DNA from 4 places in the Solibacillus sp. iso_87 genome. Region 1 is predicted to be linked to each of the others. Evidence: riboswitches for the same ligand, from Rfam matches in the RefSeq annotation. Region 1 holds a riboswitch; each other region holds the start of a gene.
The links. A riboswitch is a leader RNA that binds a small molecule or an ion and turns the genes downstream of it on or off. The one in region 1 is predicted to bind thiamine pyrophosphate.
Positions count from the first base shown of each region.

Region 2: it holds a riboswitch for thiamine pyrophosphate, as region 1 does, so the genes downstream of both, thiW (energy coupling factor transporter S component ThiW) here and tenA (thiaminase II) in region 1, are expected to answer to the same signal.
Region 3: it holds a riboswitch for thiamine pyrophosphate, as region 1 does, so the genes downstream of both, AC0VXV_RS10755 (3-oxoacyl-ACP reductase) here and tenA (thiaminase II) in region 1, are expected to answer to the same signal.
Region 4: it holds a riboswitch for thiamine pyrophosphate, as region 1 does, so the genes downstream of both, thiT (energy-coupled thiamine transporter ThiT) here and tenA (thiaminase II) in region 1, are expected to answer to the same signal.

Region 1 covers NZ_CM149656.1:2,630,742-2,638,552, reverse strand. The annotation lists gene AC0VXV_RS13395 (M14 family metallopeptidase) at 1-557, shown strand, start outside; gene AC0VXV_RS13390 (hypothetical protein) at 600-884, opposite strand; gene AC0VXV_RS13385 (YpzG family protein) at 1,088-1,240, shown strand; gene AC0VXV_RS13380 (hypothetical protein) at 1,305-1,472, opposite strand; gene AC0VXV_RS13375 (hypothetical protein) at 1,606-1,809, shown strand; gene AC0VXV_RS13370 (cell wall hydrolase) at 1,885-2,325, opposite strand; gene AC0VXV_RS13365 (LysM peptidoglycan-binding domain-containing protein) at 2,529-3,785, shown strand; gene AC0VXV_RS13360 (NAD(P)H-dependent flavin oxidoreductase) at 3,919-4,899, shown strand; TPP riboswitch at 5,056-5,154, shown strand; TPP riboswitch at 5,221-5,319, shown strand; gene tenA (thiaminase II) at 5,395-6,084, shown strand; gene thiM (hydroxyethylthiazole kinase) at 6,065-6,808, shown strand; gene thiD (bifunctional hydroxymethylpyrimidine kinase/phosphomethylpyrimidine kinase) at 6,805-7,617, shown strand; gene thiE (thiamine phosphate synthase) at 7,601-7,811, shown strand, end outside.
Region 2 covers NZ_CM149656.1:3,073,391-3,081,201, reverse strand. The annotation lists gene AC0VXV_RS15770 (transporter substrate-binding domain-containing protein) at 1-89, shown strand, start outside; gene AC0VXV_RS15765 (amino acid ABC transporter permease) at 152-811, shown strand; gene AC0VXV_RS15760 (amino acid ABC transporter ATP-binding protein) at 848-1,588, shown strand; gene AC0VXV_RS15755 (S-ribosylhomocysteine lyase) at 1,604-2,074, shown strand; gene AC0VXV_RS15750 (SRPBCC family protein) at 2,216-2,713, shown strand; gene AC0VXV_RS15745 (VOC family protein) at 2,833-3,231, shown strand; gene thiW (energy coupling factor transporter S component ThiW) at 3,451-3,957, opposite strand; TPP riboswitch at 4,049-4,138, opposite strand; gene AC0VXV_RS15735 (cupin domain-containing protein) at 4,259-4,831, opposite strand; gene AC0VXV_RS15730 (methyl-accepting chemotaxis protein) at 5,264-6,982, opposite strand; gene AC0VXV_RS15725 (alanine/glycine:cation symporter family protein) at 7,389-7,811, opposite strand, start outside.
Region 3 covers NZ_CM149656.1:2,144,939-2,152,749, reverse strand. The annotation lists gene AC0VXV_RS10785 (TIGR03943 family putative permease subunit) at 1-574, shown strand, start outside; gene AC0VXV_RS10780 (hypothetical protein) at 874-966, opposite strand; gene AC0VXV_RS10775 (hypothetical protein) at 1,351-2,070, opposite strand; gene AC0VXV_RS10770 (hypothetical protein) at 2,349-2,510, shown strand; gene AC0VXV_RS10765 (DUF6609 family protein) at 2,626-3,153, shown strand; gene AC0VXV_RS10760 (IS3 family transposase) at 3,577-3,732, shown strand; TPP riboswitch at 3,828-3,925, shown strand; TPP riboswitch at 3,982-4,080, shown strand; gene AC0VXV_RS10755 (3-oxoacyl-ACP reductase) at 4,254-5,015, shown strand; gene AC0VXV_RS10750 (winged helix-turn-helix domain-containing protein) at 5,245-5,508, opposite strand; gene AC0VXV_RS10745 (hypothetical protein) at 5,662-5,760, shown strand; gene AC0VXV_RS10740 (hypothetical protein) at 6,558-6,839, shown strand; partial or broken gene AC0VXV_RS10735 (IS3 family transposase) at 7,102-7,224, shown strand; partial or broken gene AC0VXV_RS10730 (transposase) at 7,257-7,756, opposite strand.
Region 4 covers NZ_CM149656.1:3,404,976-3,412,786, reverse strand. The annotation lists gene AC0VXV_RS17490 (exonuclease SbcCD subunit D) at 1-548, shown strand, start outside; gene AC0VXV_RS17485 (AAA family ATPase) at 551-3,604, shown strand; gene AC0VXV_RS17480 (hypothetical protein) at 3,655-3,786, opposite strand; gene AC0VXV_RS17475 (magnetosome magnetite crystal formation protein family) at 3,855-4,187, opposite strand; TPP riboswitch at 4,304-4,412, shown strand; gene thiT (energy-coupled thiamine transporter ThiT) at 4,634-5,200, shown strand; gene map (type I methionyl aminopeptidase) at 5,390-6,142, shown strand; gene AC0VXV_RS17460 (polyphosphate kinase 2 family protein) at 6,314-7,156, shown strand; gene AC0VXV_RS17455 (GNAT family N-acetyltransferase) at 7,230-7,790, shown strand.

The DNA of each region.
Region 1 (7,811 bases):
ACGGAGTGGATTTAGTGCTGAACGGACCTCCGGAAGATGAAACTATCCGCACAAGGCTTATTGAATGGAATAGCGGCAGTACAGATTTCTCTGGTTGGAAAGCGAATATTAATGGGGTTGATCTGAACGACCAGTTCCCTGCTGAATGGGAACGGGAAAGAGAAAGAAACCCGAAAACACCTGGGCCGCGGGACTATGGTGGGGAAAGTCCGCTATCCGAACCGGAATCCATCGCAATGGCCGAACTGACTGTTGAACGGGATTTTGCGCGCGTGTTAGCTTTCCATACACAAGGGCAGGTTATTTATTGGGGATTCATGGGATTGGAACCTCCTGAAACAGAACAGCTTGTCAATGAATTTGCGAGGGTAAGCGGATATGAGCCGGTACAGACAATTGAAAGCTATGCGGGTTACAAAGACTGGTTTATTCAAGATTGGCGCCGTCCTGGTTTTACAGTCGAACTGGGACTAGGAACGAACCCATTGCCAATTAGCCAATTTGGTGAAATTTATGAAGAAGCTTTAGGGATTTTTTTAAGTGCACTCTATATGTAAAGAAAGTCCCCCGTTACGTCCATAGATGTAACGGGGGAACTTTTATGAATCCTTCAAGCTTTCATCAATTTCCAGGATGCTTTGCTTTAGCACATCTAGTTTGGATATATTTTGCTCGACAATATCCAAATGCTCCTGTCTTTGCAATGCATTGGCAAGCGCATTTTCGGTACGCTCCATTGAATTGAATGCATGTTCAACGGCAAACTCTTCCGGGTGGGACATTGCCTGCTTTACTGCACGTTCTGTTCGTTCAACGGAGTTGGATAATAAAGTAATCGGGTGATTTTGTTTCCAGCTAGGTGTACCTGAACTTTTTTTAGCCATTGTTCCTCATCCTTTCCAAAGAAAATTGACTGATTCACACTTTTAGTATTGGTGTATGCAATGATTCCATACGCGGAAGAAATTCGAAATTGTTAGGAAAGGGGAAAGGTACCGACATCAATTTTTATCTTTATAGGGAATAATTGCAGCTAGTACAGCCATACTACAATTGATTCACTTTTAAACATAGGGAGGCGGAACGAATGGATAAGAAGGGTTTCACAGATCCAAAATCTAAGAAGATCCACCAAAACTGGGCGAGCGACAAGCATCAAAAATCTCAAATCAAAGGGGAAACAGAGGTAACTCTGCATAACCAGATTTTGAGAATTAATGCGAAGGCGAGACAGTTCTAACCTTTGTCTTGAAGTAAATCAGGCCTTCATTACAGTACATACTGTGATGAAGGCCATTTTTATATCAATCCATTTTGCGTTTTCCTTTTCCATTTTGAGCTTGCTGATGGAGTTCCGTTAGCTCGTTTGCAATTTCTTCCCTTACTTTGTTAGGTGCAATTTTCATGTTTTTTGGTGTTTGCGGTAATGATTGTTTATTCGTTCCTTTACTCTTACTATCGTCTCTGCCCATTTTTATGCTCCTTTCAATTTTGATTCCTTCTTAATATGGCTTTCCAGCAATTTTTCATTACAAAAATCGAGTCAGCCTCAAAAAGCATAAAACATCCTAACCTGAGCACATTAAGTCAGTAGGAGGTGATGAAATGAGTAAAAACAGCAAAGAAACGATGAATACGCGAACACATAATCCTTTTTCTACTTATAAAGAACTGCACCGAAATACAACAAGTCATAACCGGAATCCGGAAGATAATACAGCGGAATTTGCGGAAGAATTCGATTCGAAATTAAAAAATAAAAACAATAAAACAAACCATGATAAAAACCAGCAGTCAAATAAAAAATAGCTGATAAAGTAATGATAAAAGCCTTGTCACATAATTTGTGCAAGGCTATTTTATATATTTGGGCAGTAAATACAGTTAGCCCTGATAAACACTGTCACATGTACCACCTATCGGTTCATAAAAGCAATGCTGTTTAAATTGACCTGTAAATGGTTGATCGTACCATGTTGGAGGACAAGGACCATATGGGTTGAAATACCAAAGTGCATACTTCGCTGGATGGTCTCGCCAATAGTCCAGCGTCTGTCTTGCTAGTCTTCTTTCAGTCTCTCTGGCCCTTTGATAAAACATGTTTCCTTTTTGTACTGCCTCAAAAGAATAGTTATTGCCCTGTACTTGGAAAATAACCTGCTCGATTGTTCTTACATCATTAAAATCCAGGCATGTGGCAATAGCTCGGTTCACAATTACATTACCTACGTACAACATCCCTTGTTTTCCTTCGCCTTCCGCTTCGGCCCGCATCATTCGAGCCATTAAATCGACATCGGAATCCCGGTATTTTACTCTTGGCATTTTTTCACCTCACAACTATAGTATGAAACAGTTAACCTGGTTGCGCATATGAATAAATGAAATCACTTAAAAATTGTTTCTTGTTATTACTTATGTATTTCTAACCTATCTTTCCGCATTAACACGGGATATAGTTCATAAATTAGTACATAGGAAAAGGAGGACGGACAATTCAAATTCATGTTGTACAACCGGGAGAATCATTGTGGGCAATTGCACAAGCTTATGGAACAACAGTGCAAAGTATAGTGGAAGCCAACCAAATTCCAGAGCCGGCTCGGTTAGTTGTCGGGCAAGCATTGGTCGTTCCACTGAAAGGTCAATATTATATTGTACAGCCAGGCGATAGTTTATGGTCAATTGGTCAACGTTTTCAGGTGAATTATTTAACGCTCGCTCAAGCAAATGGCTTAAATCCGGATGCATTGCTAATGATCGGAACATCATTGTATATACCGGAACCATCCAAAAGGTCAGCAGAAATTTTGGCATATGTAGAACCAAGGGGTGATGAAATAAACGAAATGCTGCTGGATCAAGTTCGTGAGGCGAGTCCATATTTAACTTACTTAGCTGTATTCAGTTATGAAGCGAGGCGGGATGGTTCATTAAAAGCACCGACAATAAACCCATTACCAGAGATCGCTGAACAAAATAATACAAGTATAGCAATGGCGATTACTAATCTCGAAGATTATCAGTTTAGCGCTGAGCTTGCACGTGATATTTTCCAAAGTGTCGCTGTCCAGAACTTGCTGCTGGACAATATCATTGCAGAAGCAAAACGTATCGGAAATATTTCGGATATCCACTTTGATTTTGAACGTATATCGGGCGATCAGAGAGAAGCCTACAATAATTTCCTTCGAAGAGCTGTAGAGCGTTTGCATGCAGAAGGGTATACAGTTTCTACTGCATTGGCACCAAAAACGAGAGCCGATCAGCCGGGTGAATGGTTTATGGGGCATGACTATAAAGCTCATGGCGAAATAGTGGATTTTGTTATGCTGATGACATACGAATGGGGATATTCTGCTGGTCCTCCAATGGCCGTTTCTCCGCTGCCGCAAGTCGAGCAAGTAGTACAATATGCTTTAACAGAAGTTCCTGCGAGTAAAATTTTACTGGGACAAAATTTGTATGGCTACGATTGGACATTACCCTTTGTACAAGGAGGAGATTATGCAGAAGCAATAAGCCCTCAACGTGCAATTGAAGTGGCAAAACGTTATAATGCGGCTATCCAATTTGACTATACTGCACAGGCCCCGTACTTTAATTACTATGATGAGCAAGGCCGTTCACATATTGTCTGGTTTGAGGACGCACGTTCCATTCAGGCGAAGTTTGATTTAGTAAAGCGCTTGAATTTGCGCGGTGTTGGTTATTGGAAATTAGGATTGCCATTCCCGCAAAACTGGCAGCTCATCGGGGCTAATTTTAATGTGGTGAAGAAATAGAAAAAGCAAAATTGACGGTCAGATGAAATGGAAAACAATTCATCTGACTTTTTTGATTGTTATCCATTTAAGAAGGAGATTTGGTTGATACTGATGAAGTATTAGTAGTAGTTGAATAAAAGGGGGATTATTGATGGGGAATGTTCCGGAAATTTTACAAAATTTACGTATCCCAGTAATAGGGGCACCGTTGTTTATTATTAGCAATCCAAAATTGGTCATTGCACAATGTAAGGCAGGAATTGTAGGGTCGATGCCAGCGCTGAACGCAAGGCCGGCAAGACAGTTGGATGAATGGTTAGCTGAAATTACAGAGGAGTTGGCAAGCTATAATGCCAAAAATCCGGATCGGCGGGCAGCGCCATTTGCAATTAACCAGATTGTCCATAAAACAAATGACCGGCTGGAACAGGATATGGAGCTTTGTGTGAAATATAAAGTCCCGATTATTATTACCTCACTTGGGGCACGCGAAGAAGTTTTTGAGGCAGCACATAGTTATGGAGGCATAGTTTTTCATGATGTTATCAACAATTACTTTGCCAAAAAAGCGATTCAAAAAGGTGCGGACGGTATCATTGCAGTAGCAGCAGGTGCAGGAGGCCATGCCGGTCAGCAGAGTCCATTTGCGCTTGTACAGGAAATCCGTGAATGGTTTGACGGTCCATTAGCTTTATCAGGATCAATCGCACGAGGCCATTCACTATTGGCTGCACAGGCGATGGGAGCTGATTTCGGTTATATTGGTTCACCGTTTATCGCGACTGAAGAAGCCTTTGCTCGTCAAGAATATAAACAGATGATTGTGGATAGTACCGCAGAAGATATTGTTTACAGCAATTTATTTACAGGAATCCATGGAAATTATTTGAAAGGTTCTATCATGAATGCGGGGATGGATCCGAATAATCTAAAAGAAAGTGATCCTTCTGCAATGAACTTCAACGATAATACGGCAAAAGCCTGGAAAGATATTTGGGGAAGCGGGCAAGGAATTGGTGCAATTAAAGAGATTAGTTCAACACAGCAATATGTTGTTAAATTGGCTGAAGAATATACACAGGCTTATCATGAACTGACTGGTAAAAAATCGGCAGTAGCCCATTTACAATAGCTAATAGCAATTGTGAAAAACAAAAATGCTATTTTTTTCTGAGCGCTAAAAATTGATTTACATTCCGGGACGCTTTCTGCGGGCGTAGGAGTAATTTCGTAATTTTTGAATTCACTTGCCCGGTTTGAATTAATTTGTTACACTCTGGATAATTAAATGCATTTGCGGGGGGACACAGCAGTGTTGAGAAGGTTAAAACCTGACCCTTAGAACCTGGCCGTTAATACGGACGTAGGGAGCAAAGTACACGCTATACATATGTACTTACTTTGGCTCCGCGTATCCTTAACGTGGAGTCTTTCTTTTGCAAATATACAAGCATTTGATTTGCGGGGGGACACAGTAGTGTTGAGAAGGTTAAAACCTGACCCTTGGAACCTGGCCGTTAATACGGACGTAGGGAGCAAAGAAAAGTGGTACTTACACTTTTTGGGGACGTCTCTCTATATTGAGGCGTCTTTTTTGTGCTTCCGCCAACAAAAAGGAGGAGTAACAATGGGATTTTGTGAAAAGGTAAGGAAAGAAACGGATTTTTATTGGGAGGCTAGCTTCTATCATCCTTTTGTACAAGGGATTGCAGATGGGAGTTTACCGCTGGAGAAGTTTAAGTTTTATATGCTGCAGGATGCATATTATTTAAAACATTATACGAAAGTCCTTGCTCTTGCAGCTGCAAAAGCTACAACAGATGATGATGTACAATATTTTCTGCAAACAGCAAAATTTATTCATGACGCAGAGCTGGAATTACACCGGACAACGTTTAAAGAATTAGGTGTGACAGCGGAGGATTTGGAACAATTCGAACCGGCTCCAGCAGCCTATAACTATGTAAGCCATATGTACAATGCAGTGCATAACGGAGATGTAGCAGAAGCATTTGCGGCAATTTTACCTTGCCCATGGCTGTATCAGGAAATAGGGCAAAGGTTAAAAGATGCATGCCCCAATGTCCCCCTTTATGAACAGTGGATTGCACTATATGCGTCCGAGGAGATGCTTCAAAATATTGAAATACAAAAATCGATGCTGGATCGATATGCGAAAGAACAACCGGCAAAGCTAAAAGTATTGCAGGAACATTTTAAGAAAAGCTGTTATTACGAATGGATGTTCTGGGAGATGCCTTGGACGAAGCAAAGCTGGGAACAAGGGGTGTATATCAATGAGCCTGCAAGCAATTAATAAAAATCAGCCGTTAGTACATTGCATTACAAATTATGTCGTCGCAAATTTTACAGCGAATGGTTTGCTTGCGGTGGGTGCTTCACCAGTCATGGCGGATGCGATAGAAGAAGTGGGAGAAATGGCTGCTCAGTCAAATGCATTACTTTTAAATATGGGTACTTTGAATGAACGGACAGTAGCATCGATGAAGCAAGCTGGACTGAGCGCAAATAAGCATCGTACTCCGGTTGTTCTGGATCCAGTAGGGGTAGGGGCAACGAAGTTTCGAGTTGAGATAGCACGACAACTGCTCGATCTTCTAAAGATTGATGTAATCCGCTGCAATATGGGAGAACTTGCGGCTCTTGCGGGAGCGGATTGGACTTCCAAAGGTGTTGATAGCGGCAAGGGGGATATAGATGTTGCAGCGACTGCCAAACAGCTTGCTAATAACTATCGATCTATTGTAATCGTAACAGGAGAACAAGATGTTATTACGGATGGGGAAAGAGTTGAATTCGTAACGGGTGGTCATGAAAAAGTGACAAAAATGACGGGGAGCGGCTGCCTACTAAGTGCCCTTTGTGCTGCGGTGCTGGCAAACAGTAAAGAACCGTTTAATGATTTACAAATTCTGCTCAATGAATATAAACAGGCAAGTGCCAATTCTGTGGCAGCTATAGGAACTTTCCATAAAAATTTCTTGAATGAACTAGAAAATTTAGCGGAGGGACGACAATGATTACATGTACAATTGCAGGCTCGGATAGCGGTGGCGGTGCAGGCATCCAAGCAGACTTAAAAACGTTTCAGGAACTACGTGTATTTGGCACATCTGTCATTACCGCACTAACCGCACAAAATACGGAAGGAGTGCATGGGATTTTTCCGACAACGGCCGATTTCGTGCAAGCTCAGTTAAAAGCGGTACTTCAAGATTTTGAGATAAAGGCGATTAAAACAGGGATGCTGTTTAGTGCAGAAATTATCGAAGCTATTGTCGCCTTACTAAAAGACACAGAAATTCCGCTAATCGTTGATCCAGTCATGATTGCAAAAGGTGGTGCCAGTTTACTAGAGCAGGAGGCTACAACAGCCCTTAAGGAAAAGTTATTGCCGCTTGCAACTGTTTGTACACCGAACATTCCGGAAGCGGAAATCCTGACTGGGTATACAATTCAAACTGAGAAAGATATCAATTTAGCGGCGCAGCATCTATTAAGTCTAGGGCTGGAATGTGTTGTCATTAAGGGTGGTCACTTAAACAGTAAGCATGCGACAGATACGGTTTTCATTCGCGGGGAGCAACCATTTAAAATGAAAACCGAGAGAGTGGATACGAAGCACACCCATGGAACAGGATGTACATTTTCGGCAGCAATCACGGCGGAGATGGCAAAAGGAAGATCGACAGAGGCAGCCATTATAGAAGCAAAAAAATATGTGCAGCTGGCAATTCGTCATCCGCTTAATATTGGTCACGGGTTTGGCCCGACAAATCATTTCGCCTATCATGAACAGCGGGGGGTGTGTAATGTCCATGTCTTTTGATTTAAATAAATACTTTGTTATGGGAACAATCAATTGTAAACGCGACCCGCTGCTTGTTTTAGAAGAAGCGCTACAGGCAGGAATTACTATGTTCCAGCTGAGGGAAAAAGGGAAAAATGCTTTAAAAGGGGATGAGTATATTAAATTTGCCCGTCAATGCCAAAAGCTGTGCCAAATATATAAAATACCATTCA
Region 2 (7,811 bases), 440 kb from region 1:
ATGAAATTATTAAAGAACGTACAGAAGACGGTACATTCGAAGCAATTTCGGAAAAATATTTCGGTGAAAATGTTATTTCAAACAACTAATGGAAAGGTCGTTTCGACGGCCTTTTTTACGTGGATTTAACTATAGAAAGGAGTGTTAGTGGATGAGTAGAGAAATGGATATTTTACTTAACTCGATCTGGCCGATTTTAAAAGCAGGACTTCTTGTTACCATTCCGCTATCGCTCATTGCCTTTGCCATAGCATTAGTCATCGCAGTCGTGACGGCACTGGCTAGAATCTCAAACTATAAAGTATTACGCTGGATTTTCGGTACTTACGTCTGGGTATTTCGTGGAACACCATTATTGGTGACATTGTTTATCGTATTCTTCGGTCTTCCGAAATTGGGGATTACTCTTGATGCATGGACAGCGGCTATTATTACATTCTCTCTGAATACGGGCGCCTATGCATCTGAATCGATTCGAGCTTCGATTTTGGCCATCCCAAAAGGACAATGGGAAGCAGCAGAATCTCTCGGTATGACGTATTGGCAAATGATGCGACGAGTTATCGCACCGCAGACTGTCCGAATTTCATTGCCTTCAGTAGCCAATGATTTTATCGATTTAGTGAAAGGCACATCCTTAGTTGCGAGTATCACACTGGCGGACTTATTCATGGTCGGGCAGCAAATTACCGCACGTACATATGAGCCGCTAATGATTTATTCACTTTGTGCGGTCATCTATTTAATCTTTATTAGTATATTGATGGTCATTCAAGGCCGCCTGGAAAAGTACGCATCGAAGTATGTATAAGAGTGTCAAGTGAAGCGCTAGAAGGGAGGGCTTATTATCGTACAATTTCAGCAAATGTCGAAGTTCTTTGGCGAGAACGAGGCATTGAAAAATATCAATTTAACATTTCATGAAGGCGAAACAACAGTTATTTTAGGTCCATCCGGTTCAGGGAAGTCAACGCTGTTACGCTGTATCAATTTATTGGAGCGACCTGAAAAAGGAATTTTGACAGTCGGCAACCAGACAGTTGAACTGAACAAGCCGATCTCTCAAAAGAACCTACTTTCAATTCGTCAAAATTCGGCGATGGTATTCCAAAGCTTTAATCTGTTTCCGCATATGAAGGTGCTTGAAAATGTGATGGAAGGGCCGGTTACCGTTTTAAGGAAAGATAAAGCGGCTGCAAGACAAAAGGCGCAGCAATTATTGAAGAAGGTTGGCCTGAGTCATAAAACAGATCAGTATCCTTCGCAACTATCCGGCGGGCAGCAGCAGCGTGTCGCCATTGCAAGAGCATTGGCAATGGAGCCGCAGTTTTTACTGTTCGATGAGCCGACGAGTGCACTGGATCCCGAGCTTGAGGGGGAAGTGCTGAAGGTGCTGAAGGATTTGGCGGAGGAAGGCAAGTCGATGATTATCGTAACGCATAACCTAAATTTCGCGCGTGAAGTGGCGGACCGGATTTTATTTCTGGAAAACGGCGAAATCGGCTATGACGGTGTAACCGAAAACTTCTTTACAGCGAACAACAACGAACGGATTCAACAATTTATAAAATCTATGCAATTTATCTAACTAGGGGGATTCAACATGCCAACAGAGAAAACAAATGTAGAGAGCTTTGATTTAGACCATACGAAAGTAGTGGCACCATACGTACGACTTGCCGGTACAAAAACAGGAGCGAAAGGCGACGTCGTAACAAAATACGATATCCGTTTTAAACAGCCGAACAAGGCACATATGGAAATGCCGTCATTACACTCTTTAGAGCACTTAATGGCAGATCGTATCCGCAATCATAGTGAGGATGTCGTTGATTTATCGCCAATGGGCTGCCAAACAGGCTTTTACCTGGCATTACTGAACTACAATGACTATGACGGAGTATTAACGATTATTGAAAATACGTTGAAAGATGTGCTGAAGGCAGAGTCAGTACCAGCATGTAATGAAGTACAATGCGGCTGGGCGGCAAGCCATAGCTTAGAAGGCGCAAAAGCATTGGCTGAAGAATTTTTAGCAGGCCGCGCTGAGTGGCATGTCGTTTTCGGAGAATAATTGATGAAGCAAGTCTCCTGTGAGGGTTTTCTCGCAGGAGACTATTTTATATGGGGAAGAATATTGGAGCAATTGGTTTAAATATTCTTGTAAATAGGTTATTAATAAACTAATAACAGAGTACCCAAAAGGAGAATATTGATGAACAATATCTCAACGACAAATTTAACGATGAAAAGAGAATTTAATGTAAAGCCTGAAAAAGTGTTTGATGCATGGCTGAATCCTTTCATGATGAAAAAGTGGTTCTTTACATTAGAAGGAACGAACAAGGTCGCACAAAATGACCCGAAAGTAGGGGGGACTTGGGAAATCGTAGACCACAGAAAGGGAGTGGACTACCGAGCAATCGGAGAGTACTTTGAAATCGATCCTTCTAAAAAAATCGTGTTCACTTTTAAAATGCCGCAATTCAGCGAGCTGGCAGATACGATTACAGTGGAGCTGAAGGAAATGGGGCAAGGCTGTGAAAGGACGTTTACCCAATTGATCCATGTTGAGAACGAAGAGAATTGGACAGATGCTGATACCGTAAAAGCCCTAGACGAAATGCGAGAAGGTACGGAACAAGGGTGGAATTTAATGTTCATGGGGCTGAAGGAATTAGTGGAGACAGGAAAAGTGAGCTATCAAGGTTAGAGTACGCAGAATGAAACATGATCAAAAAAGCATCTCCGGAACGAGGTGATGCCCTTTAAATTGTGGGAAGGAAAGTTCGCGAAATACTTGATTTTAGTGAAAGAAGGGGGAAGGTAACGATGAAAAGTGCAAAACCATTTTTAATGTTCCAAGGCGGCGTTGCAGAAGAAGCGATGAAATTCTATACATCCATTATGGCAGATACGAAAATTACGAGCATTGTCCGCTATGGTGCAAATGAAGGCGGAGACGAAGGAACAGTCATGCAAGCTACTTTTTCGATAAAAGGACAGGAATATATGTGCATTGACAGTAATTTAAAACATGAATTTGACTTCACGCCGTCATTCTCTATTTTTATTACATGTGATACGGAAGAAGAAATCGACGAACTTTATGAAAAATTGCTTGAAGGTGGTCATCCGCTAATGCCACTCGGTGATTACGGTTTCAGTAAAAAGTTCGGCTGGCTAAATGACCGTTTTGGCGTATCGTGGCAGTTAAATCTACCTAATTAAACTTTGCGTCGGGTGTATCAATTGGTGTGGCGCGATAGACCCGGCGCTCGTTTTCTAATAAAGGGCTTAGTTGTTCTAATATAGTCTGAAATCTTCTAATAAAAACGATATGCCAGTGCAAAAAACTCTCATAAAATCCGGTCCTGAGTTCAGTTCTAATAACCGCCTCAACTATTCTATAAAACCCTCTGACAAACTATACCATCTCAGATCATTCACTCACCCGGCATTCTGATAAAGCATCCCGCCAAATGCCCTGTTTCTTACCATGATCTTCAGCAAACCATAGCCTAAAAGCGCTCCTGCAAACGAACTCATCATAAATGCCGGGACAAAACCGAACAGCGCCGCTTCTTGTCCTAAAAATAAAATGGCAATCGGATAAGTAGCCATCGCACCGAGCAACCCTGTGCCGATCACTTCACCTACCGCTGCAAACGATAACTTCTTCGTTTTCGCAAATAGAAACGCGGCGAGAAGTGCACCAATCATACTTCCCGGATAAGCGAATAAACTACCTGTCCCCATCAAGTTTCTCAACGTCGACGTAAGAAACGCCTGTAATACCGCATACCATGGACCGAGCAGTACAGCCGATACGACATTGGCAAAGTGCTGAATCGGAAATATTTTGGCAAAACCTAATGGAATATACACCATACTGCTGAGAATCGTTGTAATCGCTGCGATAATCGCTGAGTATGTAAGCTTTCTCGTTTTATTCATTTCTACCTTCCTTTACAATAATTTTTTGCAACAAAAAAACCACTTTCAACTATAGAAAGTGGTATCGTAGCCTATACAAAAAAATAAAAATAGGGGGTCGACACTACTTTCCTACGCTAGTATTACCTAGATCAGGTGCAAAGGGTACTTCTCAGCCAAAAAGGCGCCCCTAGTAGTTTTCATATTCAATTACGAGCAGATTTTCTTCTGCCAATACTGGTTTAATTTCACAGTTATCATAACATGGCCATCTCAGTATGCAAATGGTTTTTTGTAATTTAATTCCTTTGACCGAGAAAAATTATTGCTGATACCCGCCGCCATAGTTGCCGGGCTGGGCATGTTGCCACGGATTTGGCGGACCGATGAAAGTATTTGGTCTGACAGGGGCAACTGCCTGCGTCCATAAATTTTCGTTCATTCCATATGTGTGGGCCATAATATTTGAAGGTGTCAGCTTGAGCAGATCAGAACCTAAAATGACTTCCGGTGTCGGAGCATTGAATATGGCGAGCAGATGCGTGTTGTTTTGCGTAGCGACTTCGTAATGCCACCACCCTTCAGGAACGTTCGCCACTTGACCGGGAGTAATCGGGAAATGCATAAGCTGTTTCGTAAACGGATTCAAGATCGAAACAACCGCACTTCCCGTAATACAGTAGACAAGTTCCGCCGCATTTTGATGGTAATGAGGCTCAATGACATTGTTGGCATTGAGATAAATATCGAGTAATGATACATTATCAAGCGTATTTAACTGGTTTATGCCCAATAGATTAATAAAATTATGCTGATCTTTAATGAATAATGGGTTTTTATTAACATCGAATGTAAACTGTGTATGCGGCGATGTGTAATCAATAGTCGGACTCAAAATTTCACCTCTTTTATTGTTGTAGTTAACGTATGCATTAATATATCTTTTCGTGCTTAGGCATATTCAGGAAAGCGCTGATCACTAAACTTTCATTTAAAAATACACATATAATGCATTAAAAATCTTGAAAATCAGCATACATAGTGGGACCCCACATATCCGGAGTGAAGCAATCCGGTTTAGGTCGAGAATTTGGATCACACTCATTTGCTGCGTATACAGAACTACAAGACCTGACTGTTCCAAAGAGCGGCGAATTGCCGTATTTTCCTGAATAACAGAAAAAGAAGACATAGGTAAAGGAAACTGAAACCTACGCCTTCTTTTTGTCATTCTGCCAAAGGGTCGTATTGACGCAAAAAAAGGAAATTGGACTATTTCTCTGTAGTTGAATGAGAAATAGTCCTAATAAGTGATTATCGTGTACTATTATTTATGGGTTTTAAAAGTGGCAACCAGCTCGTTTAATTCTTCCGCTAAATTTGCCAGTGCTTGTGTTGTTGCGGCTGTTTCTTCGCTTGCGGCGGCGACTTCTTCACTTGTGCCAGTAATGCTTTGTACCGCGTTCATTATATCATTGGACTGCGCGGATTGCTGAGAGCTTGCAGAGGCAATACTTTCAATCGAGTTCATCACATTGGCTGAATGGGAAGATTGCTTGGCACTCGCTGAAGCGATCTCCATTGTTTTTTCGTTTGCCTGTGTCATCATTTCTGCGATATGTGTAAAGGCTTGTTCAGTACGTTTTGTTGTTTCTACACCTTCAGCTACTGCAATGGCACTGAGGGAAGTATTTTTCTGGATGCCTTTAATAATAGAAGTGATTTCTTTTGTGGCTTCGCTGGATTGCTCTGCCAGTTTCCGTACTTCGTCTGCAACAACCGCAAAACCTTTTCCGTTTTCACCAGCCCGTGCTGCTTCAATAGCTGCATTTAATGCAAGCAGGTTTGTCTGACTTGCGATTGTATCGATTACTTTAATAATATCATCAATGCGAGCTGCATCTTTTTCGAGGAGTGCCATCTGCGTACTGATACTTTCCATACCCTGAATTGATTCCTGTACGACTTTACTGCCGTCTTTGGCTGTAGTCGTAAGTTTCTCGGTCAATACGGCTGTATCATTCGTGTTTTCCGCTACGGCATTAATGGCCGTATTTAACTCTCCGAACAATTCCCTCATCGTTTGCGCATCATGTTCCTGACTATGTGCGCCTTTTACAATCTCTTTAAACAGTTCGTTAATTTTTTGTGAATCATTTGCCTGTGTTGATGCACTGCCAGCCACTTCCTCGGTTGTGGCAGATATTTCCTGAGCAGAAGCAGAAACACTCTCTGCTGACTGAAGGATACCTTCTACGGTCCTACGTAGATTGTTTACCATCTTATTCACTGAACGGGCCAAATCACCAACTTCATCTTTTGAATGAATTGTAGTGCTTGCTGTTAAATCTCCATTTGCGACTGTCTCAACCAGTTCGGATACTTCTTTTAATGGTTTCGAAATAAGTCTGGAAATGACCGCACCCAGCCCAATGTTGACTAGAACAGATAGACCGATAAGTATTATAGTAAATGTTCTTGAAGAACTATATATTTCGTCTGACTCTTGATCCGTAGCGTCAGCTAAACTGATATTCAGATTGATCAGCTCATTGATATAACCCTGAACTGCATTTCCGGATTCATTAAATTCCTGAGCCATTTTTAAATAGTTGTCAATATTATTTGCGTAAGCATAATTAACGGCTGTCTCGTATAAAGACAAATATTCGTCGAATTCAGGATGAAATTGATCAAGAATGACTTGTTCTTCCGGAGTAATTTCACCATCTTCGTATTCCACTATATTATTCTTTATATCTTGAATAATCTGCAACCGTATATCATTAAATGTATCTTTTTGTTCTTCTGTTTGCGCAACGAAGACCATGTCGCGGATCTGGACACGAAGGCGTTGGTAATCTGTTTCCACTGTCCCCAGGTCAGTTATTGGTAGAACACGTTCGTCGTACATAATACCTATTTGTTCTTCCATTTTATTCAAATTAATCAAACCAGTTATTCCCACTGCACCTAAAACGATGTTCATGAAAAGAAACGTAATGATCAACTTGACAGATGTTTTTAAATCTTTAAACCATTTCATCCTGTTACCTCTGCTCTCTTGATAATATTAAAATACATAATTTATTACAGAATTTATAGGAATACGACGAATTTTATTGTTTAAAAATAATTTAAGTGTACACCATATAATTTCATGCCAACTTTAGTATTATACACACTGTTGTTATGATAAAAAAGTACTATTTTAGAAAAAATAAAAAAATAAAAAAGTTACAGTGATTTTAAACAAAGTATTAAAACAAGGTTTACACATTCAGAATTGTAGATAAGGTTAAGATTTTACTTTAGCTCTGTACACTAGGAGGAACCTCCTCGGAGTCGGTCCGTAAAATGGAGTCATATATAGAGGATGGAAATGGGGAATTAGAAGCAATAACATAGAAGCTGACCATAACCGATACATTTGGCGATGGTCAGCCTAATACTTATTCAGAAAACGGATTCGGTACTGGTTGCAGACGCTCTTGGACTTTCTTCGCAACGACCGTTTTTCCTTTTGAAGGAACGGTATTTGGTATCGAAGATCTTGCTTCGAGGTCTTCCCAGAAGTCCGCGTTTTTAATCCCTAACACTAACGGGTTGAACGTTGGGTTAAGCCCCAAGCGTTTTTGCGTATCGTAATCTTTCAGTGCTATTAAAGCAGTTTTAGAAAGAAGTACAATTGTAATAACGTTTACCCAGCCGAGCATCCCGACACCTAAATCGGTAATCGCCCAAATTAGTGTAGCCGAATTCACTGCACCGAAAATAACCATACCTAGAAGGCAGATGCGGGCAGTATGCGTAATGACTTTGCCTGCTTTGCCGATATTCAACATTTCTTTAATGAAGGCAATATTTGTATCCAT
Region 3 (7,811 bases), 490 kb from region 1:
GAATAAAGGATCTGTGCTAACTCAGTTAATTAGTGGGCAAAAAGAAAAAAAATCTAGTGAACCTCTATTGGAACCTTCGGAGTCACTAGCTGAAAAAGAGAATATTGATATTTATTCAAGTGAACATATTCCCCTGGTTAACAATAACTATCTTTCTACAGAAGAAGTAGAGGAGAAAAAACGGTTACTAGAGGAATCTAAAGTGATTGAGATGGATAGTAACATATTTAGCTCTTACTATATGGAAATAAACGAAAATCCCCAATCTTATTCTGACAAAATAATTAGAATGAGTGGATTTGTTTATAAAGAAGGGGAATTTTCTAGTAATCAGTTGGTTCTTTCTAGGTTTTTGATTACCCATTGTATAGCAGATGCGAGTGTCATTGGATTTCTAACTGAACTAGAAGGGGCTGATACACTTGAGCAAGATACATGGATTGAAATTGAAGGTGTCATAAGTGTGGGAAGCTACGATGGATATGAATTACCAGTTGTAAAGGTTTCTAGCTGGAGCATAATAGATGAACCAAGTGAACCATATATTTTTCCAATTTTAACTTTGTTACAGTAATTTTGGAGTCTAAGCAATAGTGTGGTCTTTTAATAATAATCCACAATGGGCCAGATTGGTATTGCAAGATTCTTCAGCGTCAATGCATCCCCAAATGCAAATTAAAGAATTACTAGAAGAGTCCATCAGGAATTTCTTTCCGGATGAGAAGAAATGGCATGAAGAATGCATTGTGAATCGGTCACCTGAGTGGAGTAAGTAATAATGAAATAAAACGCAGACGATTTAGTAGTGTCATTACTCACTTCTAATTTACCGTCTGCTTTTTTTATTTAAGGAGAAAACAAGGTGTCACCTCGTTATATAGTAATCACCACTTTACCTTGAGAATGACCTTCCTGAAAATATTTGAACGCTTCGGTAATTTCACTTAATGTAAACCGCTTATCAATTATTGATTTTACTTTACCAGTCTCGAGTAATTCCTTTTAAATCATTTAAGTCTTTTTGATTTGCCCGTTGCAACAGGCTACTTATTTTTTTGCTACCAGCTATAGAAGTAAAAGATCCAAGAAATAATGTTTGATATAGTTGAGACTCGGAACCTCCTACGTGAACAAAATATCCATTTTGTTTTAGTGCACGTTTATAATCTGAAAGAGAATTAGAGCCATTTACACCAAGAACCAAATCATAAATTTTTTGATGGTAAATACCGCATCAGAATTGTTATGGGGAGATGTAGTGATTGATGTAAGTAAATTAAAATAACTATTCAACAATCTGGCGCGATTGAGGAAGAAGCGACTTTTATCTTAAATCTCGATCTTAAGTTTTTAATTGTTTTTTTCTTGTTCAAATGCCTTCAAGGTACGTTTATCAACCACCTTCGTTACTTCTCCGTTCTCGTCATAAAACTCTACAATCATCGCGAATTTAGATTTGGGTAGGTAGTGGATCTTTAAATTCAATTTACCTACCCCTTCCTTTGCTTCATCCACACCGATATACCCCTCAACATCGTAGTCAGTTCCGTTGATCGTCACTGAAGTTATGTAACCACTACCTCCTTTTGGTATGTATAGTCTGTAGTCTTCGATTACCCCTGTTACTGTAGCGTAATTTCCATTATTATAATCTTCTATATCTTTAATAGCCTCTTTTCCATCTATGAAGGCCTGTACACTTAACCAAAGAACACCTATCCCAATCAGTGTTGCTATGTAAGTACCAACCTTTTTACGTGCCTTTTTAAAGAATAATCCTGAGAACAAAGATAGTCCTAGCACTAAAAAGAAAATGAACAGAAAGAAGTACAAATTTATTTGAGGCGCTAACCAGTTTATCTCTTCCAAATAATCGAATAGGTATGCATCATAAAGGAAAAATGCTACGAAACCTAAAAAGAAGATCCATAAACAACCGAATGCCCAAACTGGTGCTCTGTTCCTGTGCCTATTTTCTTTTTCCCTAATTCCACCTTCTCTTACAGCATTGGAAGGAGTTTGTGGTTGTGGTTTTCTCTTCTTTTTCTTACTCATTCTTTTCCTATCCATAGTTAACCCCTCTTCAACTTTAATATAAAAGAGAACGGAGATTCCCCAATCCTCTTGGTACTACAACTCTTTATTTTACCAATTCATTTATCATTTTACCTTTCTTGGCATACAGTTCTATTTTACCGGTACATTCTGTAATAGGTAAGTAATATACTTATATGCCTTTGTTTTAAAGATATCGAATTTAAGTAGGATATAACGAAGTAATTATTCCATCCTTATTAATAGGCGCCTTACTTCATGTACCTATTTAGTTATGGGACGGTTATTGGTTTATGATTTTTATAGTTCCAGGTACAGAAGATTATGTGCTAATCGGTATATCAGAAAAGAAAATTATGCATTTTAGACCGAGTAAGCAAACTCCTGATCCAACAATACCATACGGTGAAATTATATTGGATAGCCCGGAAGTTCTCCGGATGAATACGGACTAAAACAAGGCAAAGATCAACAATTGGGCGCAATTCTTGCAAGAGGAATTGTGCTTTAATGGAGTACCATGAAAAGTTGAATACTTTAATAATCGATTCTTTGATTGGGGGAATCTTCATGTCAAATCAGATTATTGGAGTATGGTTAATTTATATAGGTGCAATTATAATAGTTTCGGCAATAAGTGGCGGTGATTTAACAATACAACCTTTCGTCCTTGGGTTTGGCGGCTTTTTCGGTTATCTAATAATTTTTATGTTACCGTATATAAATCGCCAACTAGCATACGGTAAAAATTCGAAATTTCAAGATAAAATAGATAATATAAACGTAATAATAACAATTATTTTATGCACCCTTTGTGGTTTGTTTATTGGCTTTGAAAATTCAAGATTGGTATGGTTGTCTATTTTAATTGTCATTGGTATACATTTTTTCGCTTTTTACTTTTCCCAAGGAAAATGGATGATAGTTTTAGGAATATTAGCAATAACAAATGGGGTATTGGGTATTATTTTCTTTAACATTCCTTTTTTAGTATTTGCCTCAATAGATGGGTTAATAAAAATTGTTATTGGTTTTAAAATGCTATTTATGAAACAAAATTTTGAAAAGCATTATATTTCTAGCGAACAGTTGCGTTAGCTAAAAAAGGAGCACTCTCATAAGGTGCTTACCTTTTTCAACCACATAAACAAAAAATCTTTAGGTGGCCATATGAAGAAGGTGTAGCATTATAATAAAGTTCGATTAAAAGATAGTTTGTACAATCTCTAACTTCAACTCGTTTGAATAAATATTATTTTTTCTCGACACAGAAAAATCCCCTTTAAGTAAAATGTTTACCGACAGCGTACTGAAGGTTTTTTAACATTGTCTACTTAAAGGGGATAATATCAAGCTTTGTTTCAAAACAGTTGGTTTCTTTCTATATAATAACGTTCGGGCTACTATAAGTGGCTTAAAAATGGCAAAGTATCGTTACGTAAACATAATGATATTGTTTTAAAGGAGCAAATATTAGCGATTCATCAAACGCACAAAATGTATGGGTATCCACGCATGTAAATCGCTTTACGAGACAAAGGCTTTCTTGTGAATCATAAGAAAGTCTATCGACTAATGAGTGAGTTGGGTATTCAATCGATTATTTGTAAAAAGAGTCGCGTATGGGGCAACCATCTTATTAGCAAACCTTTAGCTAATCAGGATACAAACGATTGAGTGGGATAATTCTAGGCTGCTTGTAGTAATGTAGTATTTAAGTAAAAAGTGTACTTGTTAAGAACAGCATATTTTGATAGAATCAAGCTAATTAAATGCATTTGCAGGGGGACACATTTGTGTTGAGAAGGTAGAACCTGACCCTTAGAACCTGACCGTTAATACGGACGTAGGGAGCAAAGTACATATTTTTTTTTTGTACTTACTATGGCTCCGCGTAATTTACGTGGAGCTTTTCTTTTGCAAATACTTTAATTGCAGGGGGACACATTCGTGTTGAGAAGGTTAAAACCTGACCCTTAGAACCTGACAGTTAACACTGACGTAGGGAGCAATTATAGGTGTAGTATACACTTTTTTAGCGTCTCTATAGTAATAGAGGCGTTTTTTTGCTCTTACAGAATCTAATGAGGAGGTAACCGTATTTAGTTTTGCGGAAATTTAAGTCGGATGGCTTTTTGTCTTTCCGTCATTTACGAATATCAAACAATTATACAAAAATTAGACAAGGGGAAATGATGATGAAATTACATGAACAAACCGTTTTAGTTACAGGTGCAAGTAGAGGTGTTGGAGAAGAACTCGTAAAAGCATTTGTCAAAGAGGGGGCTAATGTCGTACTGAATTATTATAAGAGTGAAGAAAAAGCGCAACGTTTAGCACAAAGTCTGGGTTCTCAGGTTATCGCTTTACAAGCAGATATCCGCAACCAACAAGAAGTTCAGCAAATGGTCGAAAAGGCAAAGCAATATTTTCATACGCCGATTACAACCATTGTCAATAATGCGTTGATTGATTTCGAATTTAATCCACTCACACAAAAAAATGTGTTTGAGCTTCAATGGACCGATTACAATAAGCAATTTGAAGGAACGATTAAGGGTGCTTTGAACAGTATTCAAGCATGTATTCAGGATATGAAAGAACTAGAATTTGGTCGTATTATCAATATTGGGACAAACTTATTTCAACATCCGGTAGTAGCTTATCATGAATACACAACAGCTAAAGCGGCATTGCTCGGATTTACACGTAACATGGCGAAAGAGTTAGGGGCGTATGGCGTTACAGTCAATATGATGTCTGGTGGACTTTTAAAACAAACGGATGCGAGTAAAGTGACAACAGCAGAAGTATTTCAATTGATTGAAACCACAACCCCTTTACAAAGAGTGACAACACCAAAAGAATTAGCGGAAGTGGCATTATTCTTTGCATCTCCTTGGGGGAGTGCCATCACTGGACAAAATTTAGTCGTTGATGGCGGTCTTGTAATGGATTAGAAACCAGCTTGTATCTCTCTTTTAGATGTAAATATAAGGGGGGGCAATAAGTTAAAGTGGGATGAGGTAAATATAATATTTATTTAAGGAAAACTTATTATGAACTGTGATTTTAAAATAATAGGTATATATATGTTGAACAATAGGACTATATTGTTGAGCAATTTTTTCTTGAGGAGGATATAGTACTGGTGTTTGCATCCTTGGACCGACGCTAAAAGGTATTCATTTAACTGATGACACAAATTAACCCCCATTCAATTTGAATAGGGGGTGATAGTATGTCAATGTCTATTACTATCATGTAGCGAAGAAGGTTACTATCAACCTCAATTTTTTTACGTAGGGTTGCCATAAATACTCTAAGAAATGCTACATTGTTCTCCCAGCTATTTCCCCAAATTTCTTTTGTAATGTAATTATGGGTTAACACGTTACCTATATTTTTAGAAAGTAAAACCAGTAATTTGTATTCAATAGGTGTTAAATGCAGCTCTTTACCATTTAAATAAGCACAACCAGCAGCATAATCAATAGCAAGATCCCCGTTAGGGAAATAAGGATTTTGATGTGGATTTTCTGAGCTGCTAAAGCTATATATAGTTCACTTCTAGGGGGCATTTTTATTGGAGTTGGAAATGGATTGATGTTAAATTTTCAGACAAGTACGGGAGGAACGGATTTTATTGCCCAGTTTTTATGTGACAAGACGGGGATAAATGTAGGGATATATCTTGCTTATTGATTCAATAATAATAATTATTGGTGGTTTGTTATTATCTTCAGAGACTTTTTATTTCTCCATTATCACTATACTTTCAATTGGTATTACTACGAGTTTTATTACAAGTAGAAAAGGGCATGTTTTCGACACTAATAAATGAGGTGACAGGGAGAAACTATGGGGATTTTATACACTATGGCTATTTTTTATTTTCCTTCGTCTTGGAATAAACCATAGATATCCCACTAGCAATTACAATTGATTAGTATTGTAAGTGTCAAAATAATCACCCCGGTATCAATTTTTTAATTATATTGCACAACTATTAAGTATTCAAAATAACTTTATGAGCCATTACAAACAAATTACTTGCCATACGATTACCCAATATATAAGAGCACTTATTTTTAACACAAAATAAAAATGAGAGGCTACAGTAACTAAAGAGAAATTTAGCGAAGAGTATCTGGATGAATGCCAGTGCTCTTTTTTACATTCAGAATAAGATGATTATATAAAAAGATATCATGGTGAGGAGAATAATTAATTGACTACTACATTAAGGTGTCAAGAATGCGAAAGACCGGCACGAATACTAAAAAAGACCAGGGAACTTTCCCGGAATGGAAATTTTATTGTAAAGAAGCTTTATAAACGTATTTGTCTATGTGATGGTGAAATTAAACTTGCGATGGAATAGGGCTTTGAATAGTGCGTATTGCTATTCCTCCGGCGGTACGTGCTATTGAGAGTTCATGAATGTTTTGTTTGTACTCCCACTTAGTTTTATTACTGGACTATAGGAGGTGGTAAATAATATGGATTGGTTAGAGAAGGCTGCAGAAAACTATGCAAAAATTAAAAAGGCTCAAGAAAACCAGAAACAAATAATAAAAATTTATCCAATAAAGGTAAGAGAATTATGGGCTTCCTTTAAACAGATGCACGATACTATTGGTAGCAAATTTGGTAATTCCATTATTTTTCCGAGCAACCCCTTTCATATGGAATCAGTAATAGGTATTGTTTCAATTAGAGGAAGAGCAAAGCAAGTTAGCAAGGCTGTCGGATACTACGGTTCAGTTATAATTACTATCTAATATATTAATAAACAAGGTAAAATTCAAACAGAACGAACTGTGGCTTTGAAATAAAGTTCGATAATTTATAATAGAGTCTGATTATTTTTAATAAAGTTCGATAATTTGTAAAAAAGTTTGATTAAATTCCTGTGTAGATAGTCAAGTTATTTTCTTATTCCACAATTCTTGTTCAAAAGTAAAGCTGTAGCAGATCAATTAGTCGAATTGAAATTAACTTTCCATAAGGGGAACGCCATTGACAGCCGAGTTTAAGGAGTTTCCTATCCTACATAGTGATCGAGGATATCAATATACATCAAAAGAATTCAAGCGAATCATAGAGAAAGCAAATGTGACACATAGTATGTCGAAAGTCGGCCGCTGTATTGATAATGGACCGATAGCGTACTAAACACTTTAACCCCAGCTCTTTCATTTGGTGATTTTTCCTTGGCTTGAACTAAGGCATTCAACTTTTTTAAATACTCGTTTTCCATGCGTAGACGGTTGATCCTTGCTTGAAGTGCTTCAGGTGAACCTTCTACAAGTGCTTGTTTTGGTTGTTTAGTCGAGTCTTTTTTCATGGATAGACGCCCCTTTTTCTTTGGCTGAAGGGCATCTTCAAATAATATTTCGAATTGGTTTTTCCAATTACGTATAGACGAACTAGCTGCTATATTGAAAAAAGCTGCCGTTTCGTGTAAGGATGTACCGTGTTCAGTCATATAATTAAGTACGTCTAGTTTAAACGCTTTTGTATAATTTGTATATCGTCTGACATACACTTTTACTCCGTTATTTTGATATTGTTTTACTAAAGTTAATAAATACCGGTGTGAAATACCAAAATCCCCAGCTACCGTTCTTGAGCTTTCCTTGCCATTTACATATCGTTGAACCGCTGCTAGTTTATCTTCTGGACTCATTCTAGCCATAGAAAAACTGCACCTCCTTGTTAGATGTGTCTAACAAGGAGGTGCAGTTCATGTT
Region 4 (7,811 bases), 770 kb from region 1:
CAGCATTATTCGAACCGTTCTGTTATACAGCATTAGGACATTTACATCAGGCCCACTTTGTTGCAAACGAGAAAATTCAATATTCCGGATCGCCACTTAAGTATTCAGAATCTGAAGTGACACATAATAAGGGATTTTTGATTGTTGATTTAAAAGAAGACGGAACAGTGGCGATTGAAAAAAGACTGCTTACACCAATACGGGACATGCGTGTGGTGACGGGAATGCTTGAGGATATATTGCAGCATAAAGTAAATGACGATTATGTATTTGTTAAATTACAGGATGAACATTATGTGAAAGGTGCTGCCGAACTTGTCCGCACTGTTTATCCGAATGCTTTGCATATTGAACGAACGGTTGTGTATGAACAGCTTGAACAGCATGCGACAACAATGAACCGTGTTCAAATGGATGATTCGGAGCTGTTTGAACTATTTTACACGGAAATGACAGGCAAGCCTTTAAGTGATGAAATTAAAGAGATTTATACTGATGTATTAGAGCAGCTAATCGAAAATGAACGTGAAAAACAGGAGGTGCTGTAACGATGAAACCAATCAAATTATCGATGACAGCATTTGGACCGTATCATCAAAAAGAAGTTATTGATTTTACAAAACTCCATGAGCATGGAATTTTTGTCGTTTCCGGTGCAACGGGGGCGGGGAAAACGACTATTTTCGATGCGATTACGTTTGCACTTTATGATTCTGGAAGTGGAGAGGATCGGGAAAAGTCGCTGTTTTTACGCAGTGATTTTGCGGATGAAACGATTGATACGGAAGTCGAACTTGAATTTGAAGTTCACGGTCGCCTTTACCGTATTTGGCGGAAGTTTGGTCATGACGGTGCAAGTGCAAAGCGCGAATTTTTTGAGATTACGGATGGAGTCATTGTACCCGCTGTTGAAAAGTTTCAAGTGAAGCTCATTCAGTCGAAAGTTGAAGAACTGATTGGCTTAACACAGTCCCAATTTAATCAAATCGTCATGCTGCCGCAAGGGGAATTTCAAAAGCTCCTCACATCGGAATCAAAGCATAAAGAGGAGATTTTCCGGAAAATATTCAAAACGGAACGCTTCACGAAAATGGTGGAACTGCTGAAAGAGAAAAAGAATATTGCTGAAAAACATTTTGAACAAGCAAAGATGCAACAGGACAATACAATTCATGAAATCCGGTCCCGACTCCCTCATAGAGAATCGGAATTGTTTTCATCGCTGAACAATGATGTCATTAATCTGTATCAAGTAAAGAGTGCCTTGCTGACAGAACAGCAATATTATGAAGATCAATGTACTGCATTAAAAGGGGAATATGATTTTTCAAAAAATGAATTAAAAAAGTTAGTTAAAACAATAAATGAACAAAGACTGTTAAATGAGCGGATTGAAAAGTTTTTAATGCGGAAAGCGCGGCTCGAAGAATTACTGCAGCAAAAGGATAAAATACAAGCAGAACAGCAGAAACTTGTACTTGCCAAAAAGGCTAATCAAATTGAACCTTTAGAGCGTGAATATGAGAAGGTAAAACGGCAGCTTGAACAAGCAGAAGTCTCCTTACAAAAAGCAAAGACTGACTATGAACGTGCGCAGGCACAACTTCAGCAGGCGACAAATCATTATCAGGAGAAAAAGCGGCAAGAACCATTGTTAGATAACTATACAAAATCGATTTCGCAGCTTGAACAACTTGTTCCGATCTATCAATCGATTAATACACAGCGGGAAAATGTTTCAAAGCTTGCAGAAAACCAAAAAAACGCCAAGCAATTATTTGATAAGCTGCAAAACGAAGCATCCTCTTTAAAAGAAAAACATCAACAGCAGCAAGCCATTATAAATGAGCTGGAAGATGCGACCATTACATACCATGATACGTATGAAGTACATGCTGCATTAACACGGAAAATTGAAATGGTAAAAGAAGTGGCTGCATTACAGATGAATGTGGAAGCTTTAGTGAAACAGCTTGCAGATAAGAAACAAATTACTGATGAAACACAACAGAAGCTGCAAAACATGGAGCAGCAAATACGCAGCAATCAGGCAGCCTTTCTAGTGGCATCATTACAGCACGGGGAAGCATGTCCTGTATGTGGGAGCACAGAGCACCCAGCCATTCATAACAGCGAAGCGGTTGTCATTGATGAAAATGTGTTGGCACAGCTGCGTCAGGAAGGTGATAGGGCGATGCAAAGCTTTTATCAGGTCAATTCGCAATTAGATGTGGAAAAGGCAACATTGGAACAGAAAAGAAGTGCGCTTCAGTCACTTGAAGCTGAGCTTTCACAACTACATGAGTATGAACAGCAATTGGCCGTACTGACTGCGCAGTTGACAAAGCAAAAACAGCAGCAGGCCCAGCTTATCAATGAAAAGAAAACGATGGCACAGCTTTCAGAAAACAAAGAAGTGTTGCAAGGTCGCATTGAAAAAGGGCAGCAATATGTAATCGATATTGATAAACAATATGCGCAGGAAAAAGGGAAGCTTGAGCAAAGTGAGCAATCATTATTGCCTCAGTTTTCTAGATTGGATGAAGTAACACAAGAATTGGCAAGCCAGCAGCAAAAACATCACCATTTAAAAATTGCGATTCAAAATGCACTTGAAGCGATGCAAAAAATCCAATTAGATGAAAAAACTTGTGAAGTGAACCATCTACATGCGAAGAATCTTGTAACAGAAAAACAGCAGGAATATACTTTAGCTCGAAAAGTATTTGAGTCAGCATTGCTGCAGGAAGGTTTCGACTTAGAAACGTATAAAACTGCGTTATTGCCTTTAAATGTACAGCAGCAAATTCAGGATGCGGTTGAAGCGTACAAGCAAAATGTTCATACATTATCTGTTCAAATTGCTGAGGAAGAACCTTTGCTTGAAGGAAAAGAACGAGCTGATTTAACGGCATGTGAGCAACAGATTCATGAGCTGAATGAGCAGATTGAGGCAAAGTACTCAAAAATGACACTGATCCAGTCCTATGTGGAGCAATGTGAGGAGACGCGCGATAGACTTGACCAATCCGCACAGCAGATCGAAAGCTATAAAGCGAAACTGATGCAAGTTGAACATGTTTATAATTTAATTCGCGGTCAAAATGATGCGAAAATTTCATTTGAGCGGTTTGTACAAATCGGCTATTTGGAAAAAGTGACCCATGCGGCAAATGAACGTTTGCGTGTCCTATCAAATGGCCAATACTTCCTGAAATCTACAGGAAGGAAAGAAGGAAATGCCCAAAGCGGACTCAGCATCGATGTATATGACAGCCATACAGGGCAAACGCGGGATGTAAAAACACTGTCCGGCGGTGAAAAATTTAATGCATCACTTTCATTAGCATTAGGAATGGCCGATGTTATTCAAAGTGTTCAAGGAAGTGTGCATATCGATACGATGTTTATTGATGAAGGCTTCGGTACTTTAGATGAGGAAGCGTTAAGAAGGGCAATCGATATATTGATCGATCTTCAACAAACAGGCCGCTTAATCGGCGTCATCTCCCATGTGGCCGAACTAAAAGCAGCAATGCCGGCTATTTTACAAGTGCAAAAGCTAAAAGAAGGCTACAGTAAAACGGAGATCATTATTAAATAAGAAAAAACACATTTCCCTCCAGTAAAAGTGGGAAATGTGTTTTTTTTGCATTAACGTTTTGGAGTTCGTCGTGTAGTTGCTGGTTGGGGTGTAGATTTTTTGTTGTCCATCATTTTTTTTATGATAGGATACACGATTGGTCCATATTTAATTGCTGTTTTAATAAGTTTATTTAATTTCATTAGTAAACACTCCTTAACGAATACATTTCGTATAAAAAATATACCCAAAGAACAAGCTTTCATAAACATTAACGTAAAACTTTAATCGCTTGAGCTAGATTCCATATCGCCAGGATGAACGTAATAACAACTAAAAGAATAAATCCGATAAAATGCGAACTAATAAAAAAATCCTGAATGCTCAAGGTCAAAGTATCGTTCCAGGAAAGAACGGAAGTGAAAAAGTAAATAATGTACAGAATCCCTAACAGTATCGGTATGAGTTGTGTAATAAAAGCTTTTTTAGAATGGCCTTTAACTGCATTATCTTTCGTAACAATAAATATAATTAACGGTAAAATAAACGGTGCAAAATAAAAGCTTAAATAGCTCAGTGCACTTAAACCTTTCGATTGATCCATTATTTATCACTCCTTCGTATCTATTATATGTAATTCTAGTACGTTTCAAAATAATAGCTGTTGAAAGTTGTAAAAATATTCGTTACAATGAGCATGTTCAAACAATAAAAAATTAGATGTACCACAAGGGGTGCCGAGAAAGTCGGCTGAGATTGTGCACGGGATTGCACTGACTCTTTGAACCTGTAAGTTAGCACTTGCGTAGGGATGTGGATAGAATCCGACTGTTCAAACGATAGTCAGGCTTTTGTCCTGACTATCGTTTTTTACTTTTTCTAAAAACCTTCTGAAAAAGTAAAAGCCTCCGGCGGATGTCATGGATTCGGATATGAGTTCTTTACGCGAGCGTAAAGCCGAATCCCGACGCAATTACGCTAATGCGTAATTGATTTCTATTCTATCCCTCTTCACTTTTGTTACATCGGATAAAAGAAAGGGGAATTGTTATGGACAGAATGAAATTATTGATGATGGTGGAGATAGCGATATTTGCTGCCATCGGACTTGTGTTGGATCAAGTATCATTTAAAATGTGGGCACAAGGCGGGTCAATCAGCTTTGTTATGGTACCGATCATGTTAATGGCTATTCGTTGGGGGTTAACGGCAGGACTTGCAACAGGTTTGCTGATCGGCGTTATGCAAATGATGTTCGGTGCTTACATTGTACACTGGCTTCAGGCAATTTTAGATTATGGTCTTGCCTTTACAGTAGTAGGATTAGCGGCAATTGTAAGAAAGCCATTATTAGAGGCTGCACAATCGTTCAATAAAGTAAAAATGGCACTTTATATCGTCATCGGGGCCCTTATAGGTGGTGCTTTAAGATTTGTTTCGCACTTGCTTGCAGGTGTCGTGTTCTTTAAAGAATATGCAGGCGATGATAATGTATGGGCCTATTCAATTATTTACAACAGTACTTATATGGTACCTGCTACAATACTTACGGCAATTATCGCAGTTATTTTATTCACTTCTGCACCCCGATTACTGCAAAAAGTAAAAACAACATAGCGAATAGAAAACTCAAGGCTTGCAGCGAGAAATACAATTCCCGCTGCAAGTTTTTTCTTTTTTATATAGTAGAAAGTCGTACTAAATTAGTAATAAACCGGTAAATTTTAAAATCCTTGAACAATTACAACCGATTTTAAGTATGCTATAGTTAAGGGTAGACATTGTTTAAGAGGAAGGAAGTTACACATGATTGTTACTACTCAAGAAGAAATACAGGCGTTTAAAAAAATTGGACGCATTTGTGCTGAAATTCGTGAGGCGATGAAAGCTGCGACAGTACCTGGCGTGACAACGAAAGAATTAGATGAAATTGCAGGCCGTATGTTTGCGGAAGCAGGCGCGGTTTCAGGTCCTAAAGGCGAATATGATTTTCCGGGATATACATGCATTTCAGTAAATCACGAAGTTGCACATGGTATTCCAGGTAACAAGGTTATTCAGGAAGGCGATATCGTAAACATTGATGTTTCGGGCTCTTTAAACGGGTATTTTGCAGATACAGGTATTTCATTTGTCGTTGGTGAAGGTTATGAAGAGAAAGAAAAACTTTGCACTGTAGCAAAATCAGCATTTGATCGTGCAATGACAAAGGTTAAAGCAGGTTCAAAATTAAATCAAATCGGTAAAGCTGTAGAGCGTGAAGCACGGGATCACGGGTTGACAGTAATTATGAACTTAACTGGTCATGGCTTAGGTAAATCATTACACGAAGAGCCAAACCATGTATTGAACTATTATGATGCTTGGGATACAACAATCATGAAAGAAGGCATGGTGTTGGCAGTAGAGCCGTTTATTTCGGCAAAGGCTGAGCATATCGTAGAATCAGGTGACGGCTGGACATTCATTACACCGGACAAATCATTAGTTGCCCAAATCGAACATTCGATTATCGTAACTAAAGACAAACCGATCATTTTAACAACATTAGAAGACTAAGTTATAAACGTGGGTGCATACATAAGTGCACCCGCGTTTTTTGTTCTATCAAAACATGGTCCCAACATAAAATAATCAAATGATTCAAATAAATGACTGCAACAATTACCAATTCCATACACTTTCAAGTAAAATATACATAAATAAATGGAGTAGGGGAGGCAGCACTATTTGAAAAAGCTAAAAGATGTGGATTTATCGCAAAAACTGGAGAAGGAAATCTATAAGAAGCAATTGAAAGCTTTGCAATACGAAATGCTAAATGCCCAGCAATTTTTATTCAACAATAAAATTGGCCTTATTATTGCATTTGAAGGTATGGATGCAGCAGGCAAAGGGGGAGCGATCAAGCGCCTAACAGAACGTATCGATCCGCGCGGGTTAATGGTATGGCCGATCTCTGCCCCACAGCCTCATGAAATGAGGTATCATTATATGCAACGTTTCTGGAGAAAGTTGCCGCAGCATGGCCAGATCGCAATTTTCGACCGTTCCTGGTATGGGCGGGTATTGGTGGAGCGCATAGAAGGGTTTGCTGAAGAAGCAGAGTGGAAACGCGCTTATGAAGAAATTAATAGCTTTGAGAAACAGCTGACAGATGAAGATTATATAATGATTAAATTTTGGATCCATATCGATTCGGATGAACAGCTTAAACGTTTTAATGAAAGAGCAGCCGATCCGTATAAATCATGGAAATTGACAGCTGAAGATTGGCGGAACCGTGATAAATTTAATTTATATTTTGAGGCAGCCGATGAAATGTTCGAAAAAACCGATTCGGAAAACGCTCCTTGGCACTTAATAGCAGGGAACGACAAAAACTACGCACGTGTTCAAGTACTAAAAGAAACAGTTGCCCATATAGAAAAAGAAGTTACAAAACGGGGCATGAAGCTTACAAACATTTTCGAAAAGGTTAAAGAAACAGTTGTAGATAAAGAGAAAACGGAATTTATAGATATAAAGCCAGAGCCTGTAAAATCAATAAAGAAAAAGTTGAAAAAACGGTAGGCAAGCTTTGAAATGAAATGAAGGTGGTTCAATGAAAAGCTTATTCAAGCTATTTCACAAGAAGGAGGGTCCAATGGTTCGACTTATTGGGCAACAATGTTCGCTTCGCACATTTACCCCGTCCGATGCGAAAGGGTTGGCAAAATTATTAAGAGACAATAAAATGTATTGGTCCGAATTTGAACCATTACATCGCGATGAATTTTACACAGAACAAGTACAGTATAATAAGATTTTGGAAAGCGTACATTTGCTGCAAACAAACCGGGAATTTTCTTTCGGAATTTTTTACAATGCGACAGGTCAATTAATCGGGCATATTTCACTCTATTCAATTAAACGTTTACCTTATTCAAGCGGTTTTATCGGCTATTCAATGGATGAGAATTTCACAGGTAGAGGAATTGTGACCGAAGCGGTACGTCTAGTTATGGAATTCGCTTTCATAACATTGAATCTTCACAGAATAGAGGCATATGTTGCACCACCAAATTCAGCTTCCATTCGAGTATTGGAAAAGTCGGGTTTTACAAGGGAAGGGTTATTGCGAGAGCTGTTGTATATAAACGGAAAATGGGTCGACCATTATATGTACGCCATTTTGCAGCGGGAATATAAAGGGACGACAATATAAAAAAGCGACAGTGTTCATTAT